DNA from 2 places in the Desulfuromonas acetoxidans DSM 684 genome. Region 2 is predicted to be linked to the other one. Evidence: riboswitches for the same ligand, from Rfam matches in the RefSeq annotation. Region 2 holds a riboswitch; the other holds the start of a gene.

Region 1 (3,417 bases), on a different contig from region 2:
ACTGGGCGAGTTTTGCCGACATCGCGATGTAAGAGAATGGAGAGAGGGAACCCGTAGGGCGCAATGATCAGGGGTCGATTTTGCCTCCCTTTTGTCGACGCAAAAGGGAGCCGACGGGCGGGCGCGGAAGCCCGCGTCATGTGGGTACCATCATTGTGAACGGATGACGTTCGCCAGAGCGATCAGTTCTGAATTGCGAACTGCTGAAGATCAAAGTCAAGGTCAAGACCGCCGGGTCTCGTCCCGGCAGCCGACACACTTTTGGCTGGCCGCCCAAAAGTATGCAAAAGCCAGCTTGAACACCTCCTGAACCTGGATTCACCTGCAATAGGTCTGCTTCCGTGATGCTTCACAGATTCGGCTCGCCGCCCTTTAGGTCGACGAATCCTGCAACTCATCACCTCTGGCATAAAACGTTGATAACGGTTTGACGCCTTACTCTATTTTTTTCGTGGCACCGATAAAACGGGTGGGCAATGCCCACCCTTCTTCAGAGTGTTATTTAGCAGCCAAGCTCTCCCGTTCAGCAGCACCGAACGCAATGAACGTCAGCGCGATGGTTGTCGGGAATCTGTTTGAGGACTGATGCAGACTGGGCGAGTTTTGCCGATATCGCGATGTAAGAGAATGGAGTGAGGGAACCTGCAGGGTGCAATGACGGGAGCCGACTGGCGGGCGCGGAAGCCCGCGTCACGTGGGTACCACCATTGCGAACGGATGACGTTCGCCTGTGCGATTCGTTCCAAATAATGAACCACCGAAGAGCAAGATCAAAGACAAGCTCGAGTTACGGACTCTATACCTCAAGCTGACGAAGAAACTCCACCACATAAGGCGTAAATTTCTCCGGCTCAACCAAGAACGAGTCATGACCGTAATCGGAGTCAATCAGGTGGTAGGTCACCGGCTTATTGGCTTTCTGAAGCACATCCACCACCTCTTCGGTCTGCTCCGGCCGATACAACCAATCCGAGGTAAAGGCAAACCACAGCGACGGGCAGTCCAGACGCTCCAGCGCCTCTTCCATGCCGGAAAAGTTCCACGACACATCATAGAGGTCGAGCGCCTTGGCCAGATAGAGAAAGGAATTGCAATCGAAACGGGCAGGAAAACTGTTGCCGTTGTACTCCAGATAACGCTCCACCTCGAACTGGCCGAAGAAATCAAACAAACCGTCTCGCGCTGAAAAACGGCGACCGAATTTCATGGCCATGGATTCTTCGGATAAAAATGAAATATGGCCAACGGCGCGCGCCAAGGCAAAACCGCTTGCTGGCTGGTGTTCCGGTTTGTAATTGCCTTTCTTCCACAACGGATCGTTATAAATTGCCTGACGGGCCAGAGCGTTGAGGGCGATGGCCATGGGCGAGGTTCGTCCGGTTCCGGCAATGGGAATGATTGAGCGCACCATATCCGGATAGTGGATGCCCCATTCCAGCGCCTGCATGGCGCCCATACTGCCACCAATGACCGTAACCAACGAGGAGATGCCCAGGGCATCGAGCATCAGCTTCTGGGCACGCACCATGTCGCGCACCATAACAATGGGGAATTTGAGTCGGTAAGGTCGGCCGGTCTGCGGATTGGTGCTGGTGGGTCCGGTAGAGCCTTTGCAGGAGCCGATGACATTGGAACAGATGACATAATACTTGTCGGTATCCAGCACACGCCCGGGCCCGATCATATTATCCCACCAGCCCGGCTTGCGGTCTTCTTCACTGTGCCTGCCGGCGGCATGGGCGTCGCCAGTCCAGGCATGGGTCACCAGGATGGCGTTGCTGGCGGTATCATTGAGCGTCCCGTAGGTCTCATAAGCCAACGTCAACGGCCCGAGCAGACGCCCACTCTCCAGGCGCAACTCCTGATCGATCTCTATGGTCTGGGTTGTTACCAGTTGAACGTCGTTGGTCAAATTTCTCTCCACGCAAAAAGGCCCCATCCAGAGAGAATGGGGCCTTGTGGATACGTGGAACAGGAAGAAACGTCCTGTGGTGGATCAAGTATCCAAAGACGCCGTCTCATCTGTCCCCTTGCGGGGGTGGAATTAGCACCTGTCATCCTGAACGTCAGGACCGGTTGCTGTGGTTTCAAAGGGCCATTCCCTCCACCACTCGTGATAACACGGTTGTCAATGTGCTTTTCAATCTAAATGAACGCCGGAGGGTTGTCAACGTTTTAGCCGTCAACCCGTTACCAGCTCTTCGACCAGGCCGGGTGGCTGCAGTCAGCATCCAGGGTCGAAATCCGTCGTTGTCCGCTGCCATCGGCACGCATGACATAGATGGCCTTTTTACCGGAAATATCGTTGGAATAGACAATAAAGCGACCATCCGGACTCCAGCGCGGATGTTCCTTGTTACCGGCACCGAAAGTCAACTGCCGTTCCTCCTTGCCATCGACACCAATGCTGAACAAGTTGAAGGCACCACCCTCGAGACGACTGAACACAATCCGCTTGCCGTCCGGACTCCAGGCCGGAGTGGCATTGTATTTGCCGTTATAGGTCAAACGCCGCACTTGGCCGTCGATCAGATCGGCAACAAACAGATTGGGATTGCCCTGGCGGTTAGAGACAAACACCAGTTGATCGCCAATCGGGCTCCAGCTCGGATCGACATCAATGGCCCACGAGTTGGTCACCCGCTTGTGCAGCTGACCGGAAAGGCTCTCCAGATAAATTTCCGCATTGCCATCACGGGACAGGGTCAAGGCCAGTTCACGACCATCGTGTCGGTAGCGTCCGGAGATATTGAGTCCCTTATAGCGAGAGATGCGCGCTTCTTTGCCAGTGTAAATCTCTTTGCGGTACAGGTCGGGATTGCCCTGACGGTAGGAGGTAAAAATCACCTCACGCCCCAGCGGCGAAAAATCGGGATTGAGCACCAGGCTACGGTGGTTGGTGATCCGTTTCGGATCGTAACCATCCGATTCCATCAGATACAGTTCCTTGTGACCGGACTGATTACTGATAAAGGCAATACGGGTATTAAACGCTCCGCTCTTGCCGGTGAGAGCTTCGAGGATCAGGTCGGCAAAACTGTGTGCCATGCGCCGCACATCCGACACCTGACCACGGTAATTGTGGCCCACCAACAGCCGCCGCGAGATCACATCAAACAGGCGCAGGTTCAGTTCCACCTGGCTGCCGTTGAGCCGATAGCCGCCTTTAAACAACACCTGAGCACCAAGCAGGCGCCACTGGGTAAAGTTAACCTCGGTGCTGGTCAACCCCATACGCCCGGCGTCATCGAGAAAGGCCTGTGGATCGACAAATTCAAACAGACCACTGAGGTCGAGATCTGCGCTGAGAACCTTATCAACGGTCTCTTCAAGAACCGTATCACGTTGCTGAAACGGCAAGATCCGGGTCAAGCTCATGGGGATGGCCTGTTTACCCGGAGTGGTAATAACAATCTC
Region 2 (3,417 bases):
AGGTGTTCATGACCCGCCATTTTTGTGAGCCCATCGCTATTCAGACCACTGCGGTCAGTGATGCGGTGGCTGTGCTCGATGGTGGCGATTACAGCATCAGTGAAGCGGTGAAAAATATCACCGGAAAAATCTCTCCGTCTCTGGTTGGCCTGCACACCACCGGATTGCCGGAAACCAAGGGCGACGATATTCGCGGCGTGTCGAAATTGATTGATTTTCCCTTGGTTTATGTCAATACGCCGGATTACGAAGGGGCCATGGAAAGTGGCTGGGCGTTAACCACCAAAGCATTGATTGATCAGTTGACCGAAGAGCAGAGCGCCATCAATGAACGCAAGGTGGTGTTGTTGCCGCATGTCAGCCTGACACCGCTGGAGGTGGAGAAGATCCAGCAGTTCATTGCCGCCTTCGGTCTTGAGGTGGTCGCCGTTCCGGATCTGTCCACCTCATTGGATGGCCATCTCGGTGACGGGCAGGCCGCGTTGAGCAAGGGCGGTGTGACGGTTGACGCGATCCGCATTCTAGCCGATGCCGGTCATGTGCTGACCATTGGTGATTCAATGCGTGATGTGGCCAAAGCGCTGCAGAAAAAGAATCCGCAGGTGGCGCATGAGCATTTTCCCCATGTCAATGGGCTGGATGCCACGGATGCCCTGGCCGCGCATCTGTTGAAGATCACCGGCATGCAGCGTCCACCGCAACAGATTATCCGTTGGCGACAGCGGTTGCAGGACGCCATGCTCGACAGCCATTTTTCACTGGGACAGACCCGGTTTATTTTGGCGGGTGAGCCCGACCAGATGGCGGCATTGTCCCAATCGCTTTACGATGCCGGGGGGCGGATTCCTTTATGCGTGGTCAGCAGTGATTCGTCCATTCTTGATAAAATCAAAGCGGACCGTGTGGTGGTTGGCGACCTCGAAGATGTTGAAGTGGCATTGGATGAAGCCGACGTCGTGCTGAGTAATTTTCATGCGGAACGGCTGGCGCATCATGCCGGAAAAGGGTTGATGTTACGTGGGATGCCCAACTGGGAGCAGGTGGGTAATGCCCTGAAGGTTGACGTGCTCTACGAAGGGGGCGCGTACTTTTTATGTGAGGCGGCGAATCTGGCCGAAGAATGGCGTGTTCAGCATGTTCGGCGCCGCGACGAAGACGCTTTGAAAAAAGGATGTCAAAAATGACTGTGACTCAAGAACCGGACCGCTATGTGTCCTTCGAAGGGATCGATTGTGAAGGCAACTCGAAACTGTTGATGTGCATGCTGAAAAAACATCTGGAAGACCCCAGTAAAAACAACGCGTTCTGGGAGATGTTTACCGATAAACTCGGTAAGGCCGAACGGGGTGAGACCGTTAATGGCATTCAGATCGATGAGTTGTTCCTGATTCATGCCTACATCAATAATTTGCAGGATTTTTTCGAAGACCACGAAGATGATGTGGCCATGACTCTGTTGAAAAAAATTGAACGAGAGTGTTGTTGATTTTTTTTCGATAAGTTATGAAAAACAGAAATAATTATCGCTTATTGTGAAAAATGTCGCTGGAACAGTCGGTTCCAGCGACATTTTTTTTGAAAATAATCTTGACAAAAATACTCAGGTGTTTATCCTTGAAACCATGCATTAAGAGAGGCGTGGCGGCATGAGCCAAGCGCCCGGCAACCTGACAACCAAGGTGCCAGCATGTTTTGTGAACACGGTGTTTGCAAAACAGCGATGCGCCCCGTAAGGGGAAAGTTGACCTACCGTACACGTTGTACTTTCGTCATCTCTCGCGTCGCCTCTCTCGCAACATTTTTACCAGGCTTTTTCGGCCGTATCAAAGAGAGGATTCACCATGAGCACACACATTGAGACCCAGGTTCTCCACGCGGGCTATCAGCCTGATCCAACCACCGGCAGTCGCGCGGTTCCCGTGTACCGCACCAGTTCCTATCAGTTTCGTGATACCGAACATGCGGCCAATCTGTTTGCCCTCAAAGAGCTGGGCAACATTTATACGCGTCTGATGAACCCGACCACTGATGTGCTGGAACAACGGGTTGCCGCCCTGGAAGGTGGTGCCGGTGCTCTGGCTCTGGCATCGGGCACCAGTGCGATTTTCTACAGCATTATCAATCTGGCCCAGGCCGGTGACGAGATCGTCGCTTCCAGCCATCTTTACGGCGGCAGTTACACCCAGTTCAATGACATCCTGCCGCAATTGGGGATCAAGGTGGTGTTTGTCGACCCGGCCGATCCGCACAATTTTGCCGAAGCCATCACCGACAAGACCAAAGCCGTGTTTACCGAGGTGATTGGCAATCCCAAGCTGGATGTGGCTGATATCGAAGCTCTGGCCACCATTGCCCACGATCACGGCCTGCCGCTGATTGTTGACAGCACCTTTGCCACACCGTATCTGCTGCGGCCGATTGATCATGGGGCAGATATCGTTATTCACTCGCTGACCAAATGGCTCGGCGGCCATGGTGCCGGGATTGGTGGTATTGTTGTTGATGCCGGTCGCTTTGATTGGACGACGGGCAAGCATCCGTTGCTCAGTGAGCCTGATCCCAGTTACCATGGGATTCGTTATGCGACAGACCTTGGAGAACTCAATCCACTGGCCTATATTCTGCGCATGAGACTGGTGCCACTGCGCAACCTTGGTGCCTGCATTTCGCCGGATAATTCGTGGTTTTTCCTGCAGGGCATTGAGACCTTGCCACTGCGCATGGAGCGACACAGCGAAAATGCGCTGAAAGTGGCGCGTTTTCTCAGAGACCATCCGCAGGTGGATTGGGTGAGCTATCCCGGTCTTGAAGATGATCCGTCTTACGCCAAGGCGCAGAAATATCTGAAAAAAGGCTGTGGTGCGATGGTTGTCTTTGGTATTAACGGTGGCGAAAAGGCGGGCCAAAATTTTATTGAACGGCTGCAACTGTTTTCGCACCTGGCCAATGTCGGTGATGCCCGCAGTCTGGCGATCCACCCGACGTCGACCACCCATGCCCAGTTGACCACCGAGCAGCAGGCGTCTGGTGGTATTACGCCGGAGCTGATTCGTCTGTCGATCGGTGTGGAGCATATCGAAGATATTCTGGCTGATCTGGAGCAGGCTCTGACGACTACAGCTTGACGTACAAATAACCCCTCGGCCGCCCGCAGTGACTCACTGAATTGCGGGCGGCTTTTTTCTCTTGAAACGTATTATGGCGATTTCTCGTTATTGCTCAAAACTGGTTCTGCCCCATGCCCAGCCACCTTACCCTGATCTGGTGGCGTTTCTGGCCGGATATTTCCCTCATGTTACGTACGAGGAATGGGCCAGACGGGTGGACGACGGCAAGGTGCTTGACGCCGATCAACAGCCGCTGGGGCGTGACGGCTATCGCCCCCAACAGGTGATTTATTATTACCGTGAGGTGGAG

What was found. A riboswitch is a leader RNA that binds a small molecule or an ion and turns the genes downstream of it on or off. The one in region 2 is predicted to bind S-adenosylmethionine.
Region 1: it holds a riboswitch for S-adenosylmethionine, as region 2 does, so the genes downstream of both, metX (homoserine O-acetyltransferase MetX) here and DACE_RS12445 (O-acetylhomoserine aminocarboxypropyltransferase/cysteine synthase family protein) in region 2, are expected to answer to the same signal.

What each region holds. Positions count from the first base shown of each region.
Region 1 is NZ_AAEW02000009.1:40,102-43,518, forward strand. Features, by position in the region: gene metX (homoserine O-acetyltransferase MetX) at 797-1,939, opposite strand; SAM riboswitch class I at 2,016-2,123, opposite strand; gene tolB (Tol-Pal system beta propeller repeat protein TolB) at 2,191-3,417, opposite strand, start outside.
Region 2 is NZ_AAEW02000015.1:40,907-44,323, forward strand. Features, by position in the region: gene nifN (nitrogenase iron-molybdenum cofactor biosynthesis protein NifN) at 1-1,184, shown strand, start outside; gene cowN (N(2)-fixation sustaining protein CowN) at 1,181-1,486, shown strand; SAM-I-IV-variant riboswitch at 1,620-1,753, shown strand; gene DACE_RS12445 (O-acetylhomoserine aminocarboxypropyltransferase/cysteine synthase family protein) at 1,842-3,125, shown strand; gene DACE_RS12450 (RluA family pseudouridine synthase) at 3,199-3,417, shown strand, end outside.